Regions from separate parts of the Erwinia sp. 1181_3 genome, predicted to be linked through region 4. Evidence: predicted binding sites of a transcription regulator. Region 4 holds the regulator's gene; each other region holds the start of a gene.

Region 1 (5,077 bases), on a different contig from region 4:
AAAATGCAGGAGTGGTTCGACTCCGGCTTGCAGCAGTGGGATATCTCCCGCGATGCGCCGTACTTCGGCTTCGAAATTCCGGATGCCCCAGGCAAATACTTCTACGTCTGGCTGGATGCACCTATCGGTTACATGGGTTCCTTCAAAAACCTGTGCGATAAGCGCGGTGATATCGACTTCGATGCGTTCTGGCAAAAAGATTCGGATGCCGATCTCTACCACTTTATCGGTAAAGATATCGTCTACTTCCACAGCCTGTTCTGGCCAGCCATGCTGGAAGGCAGCAACTTCCGTAAACCGACCAACCTGTTTGTGCATGGCTATGTCACGGTTAACGGCGCGAAAATGTCTAAATCACGCGGCACCTTTATTAAAGCCAGCACCTGGCTGCAACATCTGGATGCCGACAGCCTGCGTTACTACTACGCAGCGAAGCTTTCATCACGCATCGACGATATCGACCTCAATCTGGAAGATTTCGTGCAGCGTGTGAATGCCGATATCGTCAACAAGGTGGTTAACCTGGCATCACGTAATGCCGGCTTTATCGCCAAACGTTTTGACGGGCAGCTTTCTGCTGAACTGGCAGATCCGGCGCTGTACAAAACCTTCACGGATGCGTCAGCCAGCATTGGTGAAGCCTGGGCCAGCCGTGAATTCAGCCGTGCTGTGCGCGAAATTATGGCGCTGGCCGACGTGGCTAACCGCTATGTTGACGAGCAGGCTCCGTGGGTGGTGGCGAAGCAGGAAGGACGTGATGCCGACCTGCAGGCGATCTGCTCCATGGGCATCAACCTGTTCCGCGTGCTGATGACCTGGCTGAAGCCTGTGCTGCCATCGCTGACCGCCCGCACCGAAGCGTTCCTGAATCAGGAGCTGAGCTGGGATGGTATTCAGCAACCTCTTCTGAGCCACAGCATTGCGCCATTTAAAGCTCTTTATGGCCGCATTGAGATGGACAAAGTGAACGGTTTGATTGAAGCATCAAAAGAAGATGCCGCCGCAGCGAAGGCACCTGTGACCGGTCCGCTGGCGGAGGATCCGATTCAGGACACCATCAGCTTCGATGATTTTGCCAAAGTCGATATGCGTATTGCGCTGATCGAAAACGCGGAATTTGTTGAAGGCTCCGATAAGCTGCTGCGTCTGTCACTGGATGTGGGTGGAGAGAAGCGCAACGTGTTCTCCGGCATCCGAGCGGCCTACCCGGACCCGGCGGTACTGGTTGGCCGTCTGACGGTGATGGTGGCAAACCTCGCGCCGCGCAAAATGCGTTTCGGCATCTCAGAAGGTATGGTGATGGCGGCGGGTCCTGGCGGGAAAGATATCTTCCTGCTCAGCCCGGATAGCGGCGCTCAGCCAGGCCAACAAGTTAAGTAAATTCGTAGGGGGTCAGGCATGCCTGACCCAGGCGGGGCATGCCCCGCCCCTATGCACTCTGGGATCTGACCATGCGCAGCGCTCTCCTGGTTTTATGGCAATATCTTCGCGCTTTCATCATTATCTACCTCTGCCTCTATGCCGGTCGCGGCCTTTCGGCCCTGCTGCCTGTTGTCATTCCCGGCAGTATTCTCGGTATGCTGGTGCTGTTTTCGCTGCTGGCTTCGCAACTGCTTCCGATCCACTGGGTAAAACCCGGCTGCCATCTGCTGATCCGTTATATGGCCCTGTTGTTCGTCCCCATCAGCGTTGGCGTCATGAACGATATGGATATTCTGACCGCTCAGTTCGGCCCGATTGTGATCTCCTGCGTGGTGAGTACGCTGATTGTGCTGGTCACCATTGGGTTGATGTCACAGCGCCTTAATGACCGCCATCAGCGACGCACGGGAGCAAGCGATGAGTGATATCTGGTGGTCGCTGCCGCTGACCGTGCTGGTCTTTCTTGCCGCACGCAAGCTGGCGGCAAAAGTCAAAATGTCGATCGTTAACCCGCTGCTGATTGCGATGGCGGTGATTATTCCGCTGCTGCTGCTGCTGCAACTGCCCTACACGCGCTATTTCCAGGGCAGCGCCCTACTCAATGACCTGCTGCAACCGGCCGTGGTGGCGCTGGCGCTGCCGCTGTATGAGCAGATGCATCAAATCCGTTCGCGCTGGAAGTCGATTATCAGCGTCTGCTTTGTCGGAAGCATCACGGCAATGGTGTCCGGTACGGCGATTGCGCTGTGGTTAGGCGCGACGCCACAGATTGCCGCCACGCTGTTACCCAAATCGGTCACCACGCCGATTGCGATGGCCATCTCCGGCACGCTGGGTGGCATCCCGGCTATTAGTGCTATCTGCGTGCTGCTGGCGGGCGTGCTGGGGGCTGTCTTCGGCCATATGCTGCTCAACCTGCTGCGGGTGCGCAGTAAATCCTCACGCGGTCTGGCTATCGGAAATGCTTCGCACGCGCTGGGGACAGCACGGGCTGCCGAGATCGATTACCAGGAGGGGGCGTTCAGCTCACTGGCACTGGTGCTGTGCGGCATTATCACTTCGCTTCTGGCACCGTTTATTTTTCCGCTATTAATGATGCTGTGGGGCTAAAACTTGCGATAAGTCTCGCATTTTGTTGATCAATTTCATTTATTACATTGATAGAGAGACTTAGATCACATATAACTGGCTGCCGGCCCGCTAACATGGGCTGCATTCAGCGAAAGAGGCCCCACTATGCACCCACGTTACCAGCAGGCATTTGCCACGCTTCCTACCCTGTTACAAAGCGCACTTCAGCCGATCCTGGCCGCGGATGACTTCGCCGGATTTATCACGGCCAGCCAGGCGGGTGAACTGAAGAAGCACTGCGGATTTAACGACAGTGAACTGGCCTTTGCCCTGCTGCCGCTGGCGGCCGCCTGCGCGGTAGCCACCTTGTCTGATTTTAAAGTGGGTGCCATTGCACGTGGTAAAAGCGGCACGCTGTTCTTTGGTGCCAATATGGAGTTTGCCGGTACCACGATGCAGCAGACCGTTCATGCCGAGCAGAGTGCGGTGACGCATGCCTGGCTGCGGGGAGAAAGTGCACTGGCGTGCATCACCGTCAACTACACGCCATGCGGCCACTGCCGACAGTTTATGAATGAGCTGAACAGCGGCAGCGGGCTGACGATTGAACTGCCTGGCCGTGCTGCGGCCACGCTGGGGGACTATCTGCCGGATTCCTTTGGCCCGCACGACCTGGCCATCACCACCCTGCTGATGGACGATATTGACCACGGCTTTATTGCGGCGGGCGATGCACTGACGCAAGCCGCCATTAACGCCGCCAGCCACAGTCATGCGCCTTACAGCAAAGCCTGGAGCGGTGTCGCCTTACAAACCGTCAGCGGCGCGATCTTTGCCGGGCGTTATGCAGAAAACGCGGCGTTTAATCCCAGCCTGCCTCCGTTGCAGGGCGCACTGAATTTACTCAGCCTTAGCGGACATAGCCTGAGCGATATTCACCAGGCCGTTCTGGCCGAAGCCCCGGATGCCGCATTAAGCCAACAGAGCGCCACAGCAGCCACGCTGGCCGCGCTGGGTTGCATGCGTTTGACTACGGTTGTGCTGAAAAAATCGTAAAAGAGTCTTTATAATTCGAGAAAGATCGCAGCTTTTGTTATTGCATGTTAACAAAAGCTGTACTTTCAGATGAATTATTTTAGGATTGGCGCCACAACATCCCGATCCTAATAGAGTATGAATTGCATGGAACTCGAATACGAAAGTAAACGACCGCTATACATCCCTTATGCTGGCCCTATCTTGCTGGAATTCCCCCTTCTGAACAAAGGCAGTGCGTTCTCAATTGAAGAGCGTAATGACTTCAACCTGAATGGCCTGCTGCCAGAAACAGTGGAAAGCATTGAGGAGCAGGCAGAGCGCGCATGGCGTCAGTTCCAGGACTTTAAGAACAATAACGATAAACACGTCTATCTGCGCAATATCCAGGACACCAACGAAACGTTGTTCTACCGCCTGCTCGATAATCATCTGGAAGAGATGATGCCGATCATTTACACCCCAACGGTGGGCGCTGCCTGCGAGCACTTCTCTGAGATTTATCGTCGTGCACGCGGTTTGTTCATCTCTTACCCGAACCGTGCCAACATTGAAGATATGCTGCAAAACGCCACCAAGCAGAATGTGAAGGTGATTGTGGTCACCGACGGTGAGCGTATCCTCGGCCTGGGTGACCAGGGCATTGGCGGGATGGGTATTCCTATCGGTAAACTCTCCCTCTACACCGCCTGTGGCGGGATCAGCCCGGCCTATACCCTCCCGGTGGTGCTGGATGTGGGGACCAACAACCAGCAGTTGCTGAATGACCCGCTGTATATGGGCTGGCGTCATCCGCGTATTACGGGTGAAGAGTACGAAAGCTTCGTGAATGACTTTATTCATGCCGTGAAAAGCCGCTGGCCTAACGTGCTGTTGCAGTTCGAAGATTTCGCACAGAAAAATGCGATGCCGCTGCTTGAGCGCTATCGTGATGAAGTCTGCTGCTTCAATGATGATATTCAGGGCACCGCGGCAGTGACGCTGGGGACGCTGATTGCCGCCAGCCGTGCAGCAGGCAGCAAGCTATGTGAACAGAAAGTGGTGTTCCTGGGGGCGGGCTCAGCCGGTTGTGGTATTGCCGAGCAGATCATCGCGCAGATGAAGTCTGAAGGCCTCAGCGATGAAGAGGCCCGTGGGCGCGTCTTTATGGTCGATCGTTTCGGTTTGTTGACCGATAAGCTGCCCAACCTGCTTAACTTCCAGAGCAAACTGGTGCAGAAAAGCGAAAACCTGACCGCCTGGGACAGCAGCAGCGACTCGCTGTCACTGCTCGATGTGGTGCGTAACGCGCAGCCAAACATTATGATCGGCGTGTCCGGCCAGCCAGGCCTGTTCAGCGAAGAGATTGTGCGCGAAATGCACAAACACTGTGCGCGTCCCATCATCATGCCGCTGTCTAACCCGACCTCTCGTGTAGAAGCAACACCGCAGGATATTATGGCGTGGACCGACGGTAATGCTTTAGTGGCGACGGGCAGTCCGTTCTCCCCGGTCACCTGGAAGGATAAGATCTACCCAATTGCCCAGTGTAATAACTCGTATATCTTCC
Region 2 (5,077 bases), on a different contig from region 4:
TGCAGTCGGGCAATGCCGCACGCGGCATCTGTGGCCTGCCGTTTACCCGTCAGTCGGATCAGCAAACCGTTTACATCCCGATGAACATTATCGGCAACCTGTATGTATCAAACGGTATGTCTGCCGGTAATACCGCCAACGAAGCCCGCGTTCAGGGGCTGTCAGAGGTATTCGAGCGCTATATTAAAAACCGTATTATCGCGGAATCAATCAGCCTGCCAGCCATTCCGCAAGACGTGTTAAATCGTTATCCGGGCGTTGTCGAAGCCATCGCCTCGCTGGAAGCAGAAGGTTTCCCAATCTTCTCTTACGACGCCTCACTGGGCGGTAAATATCCTGTTATCTGTGTGGTGCTGTTTAACCCTGCTAATGGCACGTGCTTCGCCTCCTTTGGTGCTCACCCTGACTTTGGCGTAGCGCTTGAGCGTACCGTCACCGAACTGCTTCAAGGTCGTGGCCTCAAAGATTTGGATGTGTTCACACCGCCGACCTTCGACGATGAAGAAGTGGCGGAACACGCCAACCTGGAAACACACTTTATCGATTCCAGCGGTCTGATCTCGTGGGATATGTTTAAGGATGACGCCGATTATCCGTTTGTTGACTGGAGCTTTAAAGGCAGCACTGAAGAAGAGTTCTCGACACTGATGGACATCTTCAAGTCAGAAGATCAGGAAGTTTACATCGCGGACTATGAGCATCTGGATGTGTACGCTTGCCGCATCATCGTGCCGGGCATGTCTGATATCTACCCGGCAGAAGACCTGCTGCTGGCGAACAACAGCATGGGTGCTTACCTGCGCGATACACTACTCAGCCTGCCGGAAAGCAGCTGGGAAAAAGAAGACTATCTGTCTCTGCTGGAGCAGCTGGATGAAGACGGCCATGACGACTTCACACGTGTACGCGAACTGCTGGGCCTTGCAACGGGTAAAGATAACGGCTGGTACACACTGCGTATTGGTGAACTTAAGGCGATGTTAGCACTGGCAGCAGGCGATCTGGAACAGGCATTGATTTGGACGGAATGGACCATGGAGTTCAATCAGTCGATCTTCAGCGCCGAACGCGCCAACTACTATCGCTGCCTGCAAACACTGCTGTTATTGAGCCAGGAAGAAGGTCGCGACCCTTTGCAGTATCATACGGCATTCGTCCGTATGTATGGGCAGGAAGCCGTAGACACAGCTTCAGCAGCTATCAGTGGTGAAGCGCCATTTTATGGTTTGCAGGCGGTTGATAACGATCTGAAAGCGTTCCCGGCACACCAATCTCTGCTGGCGGCTTATGAAAAACTTCAGGCGGCCAAACGTCTTTACTGGAAATAATTGACTATAAAAATAGCACCCGGTTAAAGGGGGTTATAAACAGACAAGATTATTTCACCGCAGCCGATCTCTATCTGCAGGTTAATAAAAGGTAACAGCGCAGGCTGTTACCTTTTTAATTGTTACAACCTGGCTATATTTACTCTCGTTTATTCACCCACTCTTTCGCGAAACACATCTGAGACTCAAATATTTTTTTAATAATTAAAAAAGTTTTATTTAAATAAAAACAACAACTTAAACAATAAACCCATGATAAAAATAGGGTCTTATCCGCGAATTAGCCGGGCCTATATGATCCACATCAAATTCTTTCCTATACTCCTTTGTTAGACTTTCCTCGCTGATTACTTTTGGGAGGACGTTAGTGTGAAAGCTGGCAACCCCTTTGATTTATTATTACCGTCAGAAATGGCGAAAGTTGCTGAAGATGCAGGTGTCTATAAAGCAACGAAACACCCCTTCACCACATTTTTTCTGGCAATTACCGCTGGAGTCTTCATTTCCATCGCCTTTGCTTTCTATATTACTGCGACAACGGGTACGGCTGCTGTCCCATGGGGGCTGGCAAAACTGGTTGGTGGTATCTGCTTTTCACTGGGTCTGATGTTGGTTGTGGTTTGCGGTGCTGACCTGTTTACTTCCACTGTTCTCACCGTGGTTGCTAAAGCCAGCGGTCGTATCAGTTGGGCGCAGCTCGCACGCAACTGGATTATCGTCTACGTCGGTAACTTTATCGGTGCCATCTTATTTGTCGCTCTGATTTGGTTTGCCGGGCAATACATGGCGGCCAACGGTGCCTGGGGACTGAATGTCCTGCAAACCGCTGACCACAAAATGCACCATACCTTCACTGAAGCAGTCTGCCTTGGCATTTTGGCGAATCTGATGGTGTGCATGGCAGTATGGATGAGTTACTCCGGTCGTAGTCTGATGGATAAAATGTTTGCCATGGTACTGCCGGTTGCGATGTTTGTTGCCAGTGGATTTGAGCACAGCATCGCCAACATGTTTCTCGTCCCGATGGCGATCATCATTAAAGACTTTGCGACTCCCGAATTCTGGCAAGCTACCGGAGCAAGTGCAGAGCAGTTTTCGCACCTCACCGTTGGCCATTTTATTACCGATAACCTGATCCCGGTTACCCTGGGCAATATCATCGGTGGTGGTTTGCTTGTTGGTTTAACTTACTGGGTAATTTATCTGCGTGATGGCGATCATCACTGATTCACCCACTAACAGAATTTTGCAACCGTCGGTGTGATGTCACACGGCGGGAACGTACAACGAACTTCACGTTATAAGGTAGGTATCAAATGACCGAGCTTAATCAAAAAATGGCGACAGCCTGGGAAAGCTTTGCACAGGGCGAATGGCAGACCAGCGTTAACGTCCGTGACTTCATCCAGAAAAACTACACACCGTATGAAGGCGACGAAGCGTTCCTGGCCGGTGCCACTGAGGCAACAACTGCCCTGTGGGACAAAGTGATGGAAGGCATCAAACAAGAAAACCGCACTCATGCACCGGTTGACTTTGATACCGACCTGCCATCAACCATTACCTCTCATGATGCGGGCTATATCAATAAAAGCCTGGAAAAAATCGTTGGTCTGCAGACAGAAGCTCCACTGAAACGCGCGCTGATCCCTTTCGGCGGAATTAAAATGGTTGAAGGTTCGTGCAAAGTGTATGGCCGCGAACTTGATCCTACCGTGAAAAAAATCTTCACCGAATACCGTAAAACCCATAACCAGGGTGTATTCGATGTCTACACTCCAGATATTATGCGCTGCCGTAAATCAGGTGTGCTGACGGGTCTGCCTGACGCATACGGTCGTGGCCGTATCATTGGTGACTACCGCCGTGTAGCGCTGTACGGTATCGATGCATTGATGAAAGATAAATTCGCTCAGTTCACCTCACTGCAGAGCGATATGGAAAACGGTGTTAACCTGGAAGCGACAATTCGCCTGCGCGAAGAAATTGCCGACCAGCATCACGCACTCCAGCAGATTAAAGAGATGGCAGCAAAATATGGCTGTGATATCTCTGGTCCGGCTACCAATGCAAAAGAAGCGGTACAGTGGACCTACTTCGGTTACCTTGCTGCGGTGAAATCCCAGAACGGTGCAGCGATGTCCTTTGGTCGCGTATCGACCTTCCTGGATATCTACTTTGAACGCGACCTGAAAGCAGGCGTGATTAACGAGTTGGAAGCACAGGAACTGATCGACCACCTGGTGATGAAGCTGCGTATGGTACGTTTCCTGCGTACTCCTGAATACGATGAACTGTTCTCAGGTGACCCAATCTGGGCGACAGAATCACTGGCAGGTATGGGCGTTGACGGCCGTACCATGGTGACTAAAAACACCTTCCGTTTCCTGAATACCCTTTACACCATGGGTCCTTCACCGGAACCAAACATGACCATTCTGTGGTCTGAAAAACTGCCACTGAACTTCAAAAAATACGCGGCAAAAGTGTCCATCGATACCTCTTCTCTGCAGTATGAGAATGATGATCTGATGCGCCCTGATTTTGACAATGATGATTACGCTATTGCCTGCTGCGTAAGCCCGATGATCGTCGGCAAACAAATGCAGTTCTTCGGTGCACGTGCCAACCTGGCGAAAACCATGCTGTATGCCATTAACGGCGGCGTGGATGAAAAAATGAAAATGCAGGTTGGCCCAAAAGAAGCGCCAATGATGGATGAAGTGCTGGACTACGATAAAGTGATGAACCGTATGGATCACTTTATGGACTGGCTGGCAAAACAGTACGTCACTGCGCTGAATGTTATCCACTATATGCACGATAAATACAGCTATGAAGCGTCACTGATGGCACTGCATGACCGTGATGTTTACCGTACTATGGCTTGCGGTATCGCAGGTCTGTCCGTTGCGGCTGACTCCCTGTCTGCTATCAAATACGCCAAAGTATCCACCATTCGTGATGAAGATGGTCTGGCTGTAGACTTCAAAATTGAAGGTGAATACCCGCAGTTTGGTAACAACGATTCACGTGTGGATGACATTGCCTGCGACCTGGTTGAACGTTTCATGAAGAAAATTCAGAAACTGCAAACCTACCGTAATGCAGTGCCAACTCAATCCGTACTGACCATTACCTCTAACGTGGTGTATGGTAAGAAAACGGGTAATACCCCGGACGGACGTCGTGCTGGCGCACCATTCGGGCCAGGTGCAAACCCAATGCATGGTCGCGATCAGAAAGGTGCGGTTGCCTCTCTTACCTCGGTTGCAAAACTGCCGTTTGCTTACGCGAAAGATGGTATCTCTTACACCTTCTCCATCGTGCCAAACGCACTGGGCAAAAATGACGACGTACGCAAAACCAACCTTGCGGGTCTGATGGATGGTTACTTCCATCACGAAGCCAGCATCGAAGGTGGTCAACACTTGAACGTCAATGTGATGAACCGTGAAATGCTACTAGAAGCAATGGAGAACCCGGAAAAATACCCGCAGCTCACCATTCGCGTATCAGGCTATGCAGTACGCTTCAACTCACTGACTAAAGAGCAGCAGCAGGACGTGATTACACGTACCTTTACACAGTCTATGTAAGTCGCTGCGCTCTATACAGGCTCCCGTAAGGGGGCCTGCTCACCACCAGCCGGTTTTGTCAGTCGCCTGATACGGACGCCTGCCAAAACAGACTTAACACAGCTAAAGACTGTGTCACCGTGGAGAATTCATCGCAATGTCAGTACTCGG
Region 3 (5,077 bases), on a different contig from region 4:
CCAGTTCAATGGCGGCACGCAGATCTTCATCCAGTGGGATTTTGTCCAGGGAGTTTTTCCCCAGTTCCACCAGTTCAGCGCCAAGGCGTTTTAGCTCCTCGGCATCACGTTTAATCTCACTTTTACTGACCCAGATAATCTCATCATCTTCTTCTTCTTCGTTATCTGGTACATCATCGAGCCAGTCGTCGGGCTGCTTGGTCATTGGTACGGCTCCTGAAAAAGAGGCTAATGCTATCAGGTTACGAGGCTACTGCGAAATTGTTCTCTGAGTCTGTTAGACTCAAATGAAGCCTTATCACCCTGGTGTGGTTATGCCAGCGCGGTAAGCCACCGAAAAATCGCACTATTAATTATATGGCAGGTCGATGAAATTACTCTCCCAAGTTGCAGAACAGCGTAAAACCCTGGAACAGGCGATAGCGACAGCACTCGAACTGGCAAAGGCCAGCAGCGACGGAGCAGAAGTCGCGGTAACCAAAACCACCGGCATCAGCGTGAGTACGCGCTATGGCGAAGTGGAAAATGTTGAATTCAACAGCGATGGTGCCCTGGGCATCACTGTTTATCATCAGAATCGTAAAGGCAGCGCCTCTTCAACTGACCTCAGCCCGGACGCGATAAAGCGCACCGTGCAGGCCGCGCTGGACATTGCCCGCTACACCTCTCCCGATCCTTACGCGGGTGTGGCCGACCGTGAGCTACTGGCGTTTGATGCGCCGGATCTCGATCTGTTTCACCCTGCTGAGATCGATGCCGATCGCGCTATCGAACTGGCGGCTCGCGCCGAGCAGGCCTCACTGAAAGCGGATAAGCGTATTACCAACACCGAAGGCGGCAGCTTTAACAGCCACGTCGGGATTAAAGTGTTCGGTAACAGCCACGGGATGCTGCAAGGCTATTGCTCCAGCCGCCATTCGCTTTCCAGCTGTGTGATCGCGGAAGAAAACGGGGATATGGAGCGCGATTACGCTTACACCATTGGTCGTGCCATTGAAGACCTGAAGTCACCGGAAGCCGTGGGCGAAGAGTGTGCCCGTCGCACCCTGTCACGTCTTTCTCCACGCAAGCTGTCGACAATGAAAGCGCCGGTGATGTTTGCTGCCGAAGTCGCAACAGGCTTATTCGGTCATCTGGTAGGCGCGATCAGCGGTGGCAGTGTTTATCGTAAATCGACGTTCCTGCTTGATTCCCTGGGTGAGCAAATCCTGCCGGAGTGGCTGACCATTGAAGAACATCCGCATCTGCTGAAAGGCCTGGCCTCTACGCCGTTTGATAGCGAAGGTATCCGTACCCAGCGCCGCGACATTATCAAAGAGGGTGTGTTGCAGAACTGGCTGCTGACCAGCTACTCCGCCCGCAAACTGGGGCTGCAAAGCACCGGACATGCTGGTGGTATTCATAACTGGCGCATCGCCGGACAGGGCCACAGCTTCGACGCAATGCTAAAACAGCTCGGCACCGGGCTGTTGGTGACCGAGCTGATGGGGCAGGGCGTGAGTGGTATCACGGGGGATTACTCTCGCGGAGCATCGGGTTTCTGGGTGGAAAATGGCGTGATCCAGTATCCGGTCAGTGAAATTACCATTGCCGGTAACCTGAAAGACATGTGGCGCAATATGGTCAGCATCGGTAGCGACATTGAAACGCGTAGCAATATCCAGTGTGGATCCGTTCTGTTACCAGAAATGAAGATCGCAGGGCAGTAATTTACAGATTTACGCGTATGCTGAAAAGGCGGCTGTGAAAACAGCCGCCTTTTTTAATGCCTGAATGATACCCATTTATAAAAAATAGGATCTGAGATGCGTAAGTTATTGATTGCAATGTTGAGTACGACCCTGATGTTAAGTGCCTCGGTGATGGCACAGGACCTGGAAGGCGATATGGATATCCTGAAAGGCGCTTATCGCACGGTACAAAAAACCGATGATAAGGCGGAAATGATCAGAGCATTAACCGATATGCGTGCTGCCGCTGAGAATGCGAAAACTCAGACGCCGGATAAGTTAAAAGGCCAGGCGGCCGACAGTGCTGGAATGAAAGATTATCGTGCAGAACTGGACACACTGATTGGCCAGATTGATACCAGTCTGAAACTGGCAAACGGCGGTGATCTGGCAGGCGCAAAGGAAGAAGCGAAGACTTTCTCCGCTACCCGAGATGCCGGTCATAAGAAGTTTCGTTGATCACACAACCCTGATCAAAAACGTTTAGCTTGAACCTGAGAGGCGATGAATAAACCCATCGCCTTTTTTCGTAAAATAGCTGAGTGAAAACACTGTAGATAATGAGAATATCTCGCGATTTTTTCTTGTTCAGAATCTTTCTCTGACTTCCCTTGTCAGGCAGATAAACGCGAGAGTTTTCACCATGAAAAGTGATCTATAATATTTTCGATTATTAATACCCTGATAATTGAGTTGTGAAAAACTGGTAAACCCGCAAATCCCGGGAACATAAAAATTTATGTGGCAGGGAGGCGCGGGTGTTATCTTTTTTATTCTCCGCCTGGTATTTCTTCATAAATTTTACTTCTATTTCTGTGATTATTGATATGTTTTCCCCCGTATATATCCCTTTGCCTGCGTTTATTAAGCAGGTAACGCTGTTTTTTTGTGATTCACATCTCAATTTAACGGTGTTCGTGCACGTTTCAACGTTTTTGCGACATCAATCCGGCGTCATCTGTTTATTTCCGTTTCAATGTGGAAAAAGTCGTTCTACACAGAAAGGTAACGTAGAGGTAATTTATTCCCATCGTTAATTAAGAGGGGACGAACGTGAGTAATGGAATAGCGCCAGTGAACGCGGTAACAGAACAGGATAATGAAATTCAGTCGCTGGCTGCGCGGGTGATGACACAAATTACCGAACTTTTTGCCGCCCGAAATATTCAACCTAATCCTGTTCAGCAGCAGATGCTCACCTCCCATGTGCGTGCGATGGCACTGCGTTCTCTCACCGGAGAAGCGCTGCCAGAAGTGGAAGAAGAACTGTTTGAGGATATCTCGCCAGAGTCAATGACGCTGGCACAGCAGGTTGTTGATTTGTTCGGTAACCTGCCGAAAGAAGAGGCCTGGCTACTCTCCGTTCATTTCGAAGTAGCCAAAGAAAACGAATAAACCTGGGGTCGGACATGCCGACCCCTACGACAATCCGTAGGGGCGGGGCATGCCCCGCCCGTTGCAACCAATAAGGAATACAACATGTCTCAAATTATCGTCGTGATTGGCGACCGTTTAGGTAAAGGCCAGAAAGTCGCTGCCGGAATCGAAAAAGCCGGCGGCAAAGCGATTGTAGTACCGGGTGTGGCGGCAGACATGAAGTTGGGTGATGTCATGAAGGCGGAAAACGCCACTTTCGGCATCTCCTTCTGTGGCAGCGGCGGCGCGGGTGCCATCACTGCTCAGAATAAATATGGCTACAAAGCTAAGCATGGAATGCGCTCCATTGATGAAGGTGTGACCGCCATCAACGAAGGTGCCACGGTACTCGGCTTCGGCTTTATGGATAAAGAAGAGTTGGGTGAGCGTCTGGTGCTGGCGTGGCAGAAGAAGCACGGCTGATGAAAGAGCAATTCACCACCACGGTGAGCGTTAGCGGTAAGGGCGACAGCAAAGGAAAAGCCTTTGCCGATGCCCTTAGCCGGGTACAAAACACGGTACTGAAATCCACCAGCAAAATTCTTCTGCGTATTGAGCCGGTGGATGTGAAGGTGCTGCAGGCCAGTGTTCGCACCAAAACGGAAAAGTTTCTGTTCTTCTTTCTGGCGCGTGAACGGCGGCTCTACAGCGTCGATCTGGAGATCACCGTCAACGTGGTGGTGGTGGATACAGACAACGTGGATTTCATCGTTTCCCACTAAAAAAACATCAGGGCGCATACACCTCCACGCATTCAGATGCGGTAGTCCGTCTACCGCCTGAGGCGAAGGGGTTATAACAAAAGGAAAGACCGATGTTCCTCATTATCTTATTTAAGTCATTGATTATCGGCGGACTTGTCGGTGTTGGTGTGGGCGCAGGCGCAGCACGCATGTTTCATGCCCCGACCACACAGGGCATGGGCGCTTTTCGTACATTGGGCGAACTGAACTCCTGTGAGGGCGATCCTGCCTCCCACTTCTCTTTCGGCCTCGGCTTCTTCTTTAATGCCTGGGCATCGTCTGTGGCGGCGGGTTCTTTTACTCAGGACGTTGACCACCGCATTATCCCTAACTGGGGGGCCGCGGCACTGATGGTCAAGAACCGCAACGTGGCAGACACCCTGCACAACCCGAAGAAAATGGCGATCGCCTGCGGCATCATCGGCATGATCGTGGTGGCGTTCCTGAACTCAACGGCGTCAGCAGTACCGGCAGCCTTGCAGGTGACGGCAGTGAAGGTGCTGGTACCTGCGGCTAACCTGCTGGTCAATACAGTCATGCCCGTGATCTTCTGGCTGGCGGCCATTGATGCCGGTAAAAAGTCCGGTTTCTGGGCCACCATTTTTGGTGGACTGGCGCAGCTAATCATGGGGAATGCGGTACCGGGCCTGGTACTGGGCATCCTGATTGGCAAAGGGGTTGAAGAAGCGGGCTGGAACCGTGTGACCAAGGTGATGATGATGGCCATCGTCCTGCTGTTCGTGCTAAGCGGGTTCTTCCGCGGCTTTGATATGAAGCTGCTGGAGTCCTTCCATCTGGGTGTGCCTGGCTGGCTGGATATGATCCACAACTCCCTGAGCGGTAAATAAGAGGACGATGGTAATGGAAAATACAAAAAGTGGTTTCTGGTATGCCGACTGGTCGTTTCCGATCTTTGTCGGGCTGCTCTCTTCTGGTGTGTTCGCCGGTACGCATATGTATTACGTCTACGGGCTGGGTGCTTTCAACGAAGTGGCCTTCGTCTCCATGCTGCGTGCGGGAATGGAAACTGGCGTTTACGGTGCGGTAGCGGCCTTCGGTGCCAGCTTCCTGTTTGCACGCATTATTGAAGGATCGCTGGTGGGGATCCTCGATATTGGTGGCGCGATCCAGACCGGGATCGGCCTGGGCGTGCCTGCGCTGCTGCTGGGGGCCGGGTTTATCTTCCCG
Region 4 (5,077 bases):
GACTCCTGGTTGATTAAATCTGACAACGGCAGACCAGGCAGCAACAGAGAATCATGGGCAAACGCCGGACATTCAGCTGTTGTTTCGCCAGCCTGCAGCAAATTAAGAAAGGAATGTAGAACGAGGGAAATATACCGCTGATGTTATTCGCCTGCCGTGGCGTGAAATGCGGGTAGAGAGAGGAATAGCAGGATGTGTACGCTACGTTCTGTCAGCTGTGGGTAACGACAACGAACATCGTTACCCATAAGAAACCAGCTTCAGGTCAGATCTGTCACTTCATAGCTGTGCGTCATTTTCACCGCGCTCCCCAGCATAATCGCCACCGAGCAGTATTTCTCCGCAGAGAGGTCGACCGCACGTGAAACGGCTTTATCCGTTAACGCCTTGCCGCTGACAATAAAGTGCAGGTTAATATGGGTGAAAATACGCGGTGCCTCTTCACGACGTTCCGAGGTCAATTTAACTTCACAGTCGGCGACATCGTGACGGCCTTTCTGCAGAATAGACACCACATCAATCGCACTGCATCCCCCGGCAGCCATCAGCACCATCTCCATCGGGCTGGGTGCTTTATCCCCCGCGTTGCCATCCATCAAAATCTGATGGCCGGATGAGGATTCTCCCAAAAACGTCATCCCTTCAACCCACTTAACTCGTGCTTGCATCACAAAATCCTCTCATTGATTCAGTTACCGCAGAGTACGCTGCACTCACAAAAACGGCAACGTTGCCTTTTTCGAACTATGCTGAAGCGAGACAACAGAAGACAGTCTTGTAAAGCTGTGCTACAAACGAAGCTGCAATATTTTACTGGCATAACAATGCACGGTAAAAACGGGACGACAGCACGAGCCATGCTCTTAACAGAGGCCCGTATAATTTCCCTATGGGAACGCTTGAATATTTCAACGCCTGGCAGGGATACATCCCCTGATACCCAAAAATATTTCGCGCTTCAGGCCAGCGGCAACGCATCTGCAGCACGCCGAATACAGGGTATATTTAGGCACGATTACAACAGAGGATAACAGCGAATGGTTCTCGGCAAACCGCAAACAGACCCTACACTCGAATGGTTCCTGTCACATTGCCATATTCACAAATATCCATCCAAAAGCACTCTGATTCATCAGGGTGAGAAGGCGGAAACCCTCTATTACATCGTTAAAGGATCAGTAGCGGTGTTAATCAAGGATGAAGAAGGCAAAGAGATGATCCTCTCCTACCTCAATCAGGGCGACTTCATTGGCGAGCTGGGCCTCTTTGAAGAAGGTCAGGAGCGCAGTGCATGGGTACGTGCGAAAACAGCCTGTGAAGTGGCTGAAATTTCCTACAAAAAATTCCGTCAGTTGATTCAGGTGAATCCTGACATCCTGATGCGCCTGTCTTCACAGATGGCGCGTCGCCTGCAAGTCACATCAGAGAAAGTGGGTAATTTAGCTTTCCTTGATGTGACCGGACGCATTGCCCAAACGTTGTTGAATCTGGCGAAACAACCGGATGCCATGACGCACCCGGATGGGATGCAGATCAAAATCACCCGTCAGGAGATCGGCCAGATCGTCGGCTGCTCCCGCGAAACGGTGGGTCGTATTCTGAAAATGCTGGAAGATCAAAACCTGATCTCAGCACATGGTAAAACCATTGTTGTTTACGGAACACGTTAACCGGCTCTGAACCCACGGCGCGACGCCCAGTCGCGCCGTTTTTATTTGGTGTGGCTCATGTGGCGGAGAATTATCTATCACCCCGAAGTTAACTACGCACTCAGGCAAACACTGGTGCTGTGTTTACCCGTGGCGATCGGCTGGATGCTCGGCAACCTGCAAAACGGCCTGCTGTTCTCATTAGTCCCCGCCTGTTGTAACAATGCCGGTCTTGATACTCCACACAAACGCTTCTTCAAACGTCTGATCGTAGGCGGTTGCCTGTTTGCTTTCAGTAGCTTTTTGATTCAGTACGCCGGGGCAGAAGAGGTGCCACTGCCCGTGATCCTGCTGGTCATGGCACTGCTGCTTGGCGTCACCGGTGAAATCAGTCCGCTGCACGGTCGTCTGCTACCGGCATCGCTGATTGCCGCCATTTTCACCCTCAGTCTGGCCGGACGCATGCCCATGTGGCAGCCGCCGCTATTGTTCATTCTCGGTACCGTCTGGTATGGCGCGTTTAACTGGTTCTGGTTCTGGCTGTGGAAAGAGCAGCCGATGCGCGAAACCCTCAGTCTGCTCTATCATGAACTGGCTGATTACTGCGAAGCGAAATACAGTCTGCTAACCCAGTTGACCGATCCCCAAACCGCCCTGCCTCCCCTGTTGGTCCGCCAACAGAAAGCCGTCGATCTGATTAACACCTGTTACCAGCAAATGCATATGCTGGCCGCCAATCGCGACCATTATCAGCGACTGACGCGCGCATTTCAGGTCGCCCTCGATCTACAGGAACATATCGCCGTCAGCCTGCATCAGCCCGAGGAAGTACAGAAGCTGGTAGAGCAGAGCCACGCCGAGGCGGTGATCCGCTGGAATGCGCAGACCATTGCCACACGCCTGCGGGTACTGGCTGACGATATCCTCTATCACCGCTTCCCTGAACGTTTCACGATGGAAAAACCGCTTCAGGCACTGGAAAAAATATCCCGTCAGCACCCCGATAATCCGGTTGGCAACTTTTGCTATTATCACTTCAGCCGTATCGCCCGCGTGCTACGCACCCAGCACCCGTTGTACCGTCGCGACCTGATGGCGGACCGCCAGCGCCGCCTGCCGCTGTTTCCTGCGTTGAAGAGTTATCTGTCGCTGAAATCCTCTGCCCTGCGCACCGCCGCACGCTATGCAGTCATGCTGACCTTCGCCAGTTCACTGGCCCTGTTCTTCAATCTGCCGAAGCCTTACTGGATACTGATGACGGTGATGTTTGTCAGCCTCAACGGTTACAGCGCTACTCGGGTACGTATCCAGCACAGGGCGCTGGGAACGCTGGCCGGGTTGGCCATTGCCGCTGCCACGCTCGGTTTACATGCCCCGGAATCCTGGGTGCTGCTGGTGATGCTACTGATTACCCTGGTGAGCTATCTGTTTATCCGCAAGTTTTACGGCTGGGCAACCGTAGGATTCACGGTCACCGCGGTGTATACATTGCAACTGCTGTCGCTGAACGGAGCGCAGTTCCTGCTGCCGCGCTTAATGGATACACTAATGGGCTGTCTGATTGCCTTCGGCGGCATGATTTGGCTATGGCCACAGTGGCAGAGTGGATTGATGCGTCAGAATGCGCACGATGCGCTGGAGACCTATCAGGAGGCATTGCAGAAGCTGCTGGGCAGCGAACAGGATGCGGAGAAACTGGCATACCAGCGTATGCGGGTGAATCAGGCGCATAATGCGCTGTTTAACTCACTGCATCAGGCGATGCAGGAACCGGGCTTTAATTCACGCTACCTGGCCGATATGCAGCTGTGGGTCACGCACAGCCAGTTTATTGTTGAGCATATCAACGCCATGACCATTCTGGCGCGGGAGCATACGATGCTAACGCCGACGCTGGCAGAGCGCTATTTGCAATCCTGCGAAATTGCCCTGCAACGCTGTCAGCAGCGTCTGGAGTATGACGGACCGGATTCAGGCAGCAATGTACTGGATGCTCCCGAGGACTTCCATCAGGGGCCGGTGACCATTATGGAGCGACACGTGAAGCGTATTCTTGGCCACCTCAGCGTAATGCACACCATTTCGTCGCTGACCTGGAGCCAGCGCCCACATCATGGCCGCTGGCTGTCCCGGCGCTTGAGGAAATCGTCATGATCGCGGGTCAGGCATGCCTGACCCCTACGAATTAGCGGCATGCCGACGCTGGTCTGGGATATGCCTGACATCGACGAATTAGCGGCATGCCGACGTTGGTCTGGGATATGCCTGACATCGACGAATTAGCGGCATGTCGACGTTGGTCTGGGATATGCCTGACATCGACGAATTAGCGGCATGCCGACGTTGGTCTGGGATATGCCTGACATCGACGAATTAGCGGCATGCCGACGTTGGCCTAGGATATGCCTGACCCCTACGAATTAGCGGCATGCCGACGCTGGTCTGGGATATGCCTGACATCGACGAATTAGCGGCATGCCGACGTTGGTCTGGGATATGCCTGACATCGACGAATTAGCGGCATGCCGACGTTGGTCTGGGATATGCCTGACATCGACGAAACAACGTAGGGGCGGGGCATGCCCCGCCCACGGCAATCAGCCCAGGACTTTCTCAACAGCCGTGGCGAAACGCGCCATGCCTTCGGCGATATCCGTTGGCTCAATGACCAGCGAAGGCGCAAAACGCATCACGTCAGTTCCGGCAACCAACACCATCACACCGGCTTCTGCTGCGGCGTTAAGAATATCGCGCGCACGTCCAGCATGCTGTGATTTCAGCTCCGCGCCAATCAGCAGGCCTTTGCCACGGATATCGCTGAACAGATCGAAACGGGCATCCAGCGCCTGAAGCGCATCAACAAACAGCTGACGGCGCTCTTCCACACCTTCCAGCACCTCTGGCGTATTGATGATATCCAGTGCAGCTTCAGCCACCGCACAGGCCAGCGGATTACCGCCATAGGTGGTGCCATGCACGCCAGGCGCCATAACCGATGCAATGTCGTTAGTCGTTAACATGGCACTGACCGGGAAACCACCGCCCAGCGCTTTGGCGGTGGTGAGTATATCCGGCTGCACACCATAATGCTCATACGCAAACAGTTTACCGCTGCGGCCCATGCCGCTTTGCACTTCATCCAGAACCAGCAGCGCATTATGTTCATCACAGAGCTGGCGCAGCCCCTGCATAAACTCTGGCGTCGCGGGCATCACACCCCCTTCTCCCTGAATCGGCTCGACCACAATGGCGCAGGTATGATCGTCAATCACCGCTTTTACTGCGGCCAGGTCGTTAAACGGGACGTGGACGATATCGGCAGGTTTTGGCCCGAAGCCATCGGAATACTTCGGCTGGCCGCCAACGGACACCGTAAACAGCGTGCGACCGTGGAAGGCGTTATGGAAGGCAATGATTTTACTTTTGAA

What was found. The regulator CRP, encoded in region 4, controls carbon source genes, mostly activating them, when cyclic AMP is high. The targets are predictions, from matches to a motif close to ATGTGANNNNNNTCACAT.
Region 1: cdd (cytidine deaminase) is a predicted target of CRP. The motif match lies at 2,586-2,603, and genes of this name have one in related genera.
Region 2: focA (formate transporter FocA) is a predicted target of CRP. The motif match lies at 1,621-1,638, and genes of this name have one in related genera.
Region 3: FY046_RS21610 (glycine dehydrogenase) is a predicted target of CRP. The motif match lies at 2,617-2,634, and genes of this name have one in related genera.

The regions. Positions count from the first base shown of each region.
Region 1 covers NZ_VTDE01000001.1:682,680-687,756, forward strand. The annotation lists gene metG (methionine--tRNA ligase) at 1-1,380, shown strand, start outside; gene FY046_RS03140 (CidA/LrgA family protein) at 1,452-1,847, shown strand; gene FY046_RS03145 (CidB/LrgB family autolysis modulator) at 1,840-2,532, shown strand; gene cdd (cytidine deaminase) at 2,659-3,549, shown strand; gene FY046_RS03155 (NAD-dependent malic enzyme) at 3,676-5,077, shown strand, end outside.
Region 2 covers NZ_VTDE01000002.1:502,702-507,778, forward strand. The annotation lists gene ycaO (30S ribosomal protein S12 methylthiotransferase accessory factor YcaO) at 1-1,328, shown strand, start outside; gene focA (formate transporter FocA) at 1,698-2,555, shown strand; gene pflB (formate C-acetyltransferase) at 2,645-4,927, shown strand; gene pflA (pyruvate formate lyase 1-activating protein) at 5,064-5,077, shown strand, end outside.
Region 3 covers NZ_VTDE01000014.1:35,192-40,268, reverse strand. The annotation lists gene yjgA (ribosome biogenesis factor YjgA) at 1-205, opposite strand, end outside; gene pmbA (metalloprotease PmbA) at 369-1,709, shown strand; gene cybC (cytochrome b562) at 1,806-2,189, shown strand; gene FY046_RS21610 (glycine dehydrogenase) at 2,784-3,125, shown strand; gene FY046_RS21605 (SFCGS family glycine-rich protein) at 3,210-3,569, shown strand; gene FY046_RS21600 (DUF4312 family protein) at 3,569-3,868, shown strand; gene FY046_RS21595 (DUF4311 domain-containing protein) at 3,961-4,737, shown strand; gene FY046_RS21590 (DUF4310 family protein) at 4,745-5,077, shown strand, end outside.
Region 4 covers NZ_VTDE01000005.1:24,068-29,144, forward strand. The annotation lists gene FY046_RS14635 (OsmC family protein) at 261-668, opposite strand; gene crp (cAMP-activated global transcriptional regulator CRP) at 1,038-1,670, shown strand; gene FY046_RS14645 (YccS/YhfK family putative transporter) at 1,728-3,803, shown strand; gene argD (bifunctional acetylornithine/succinyldiaminopimelate transaminase) at 4,247-5,077, opposite strand, start outside.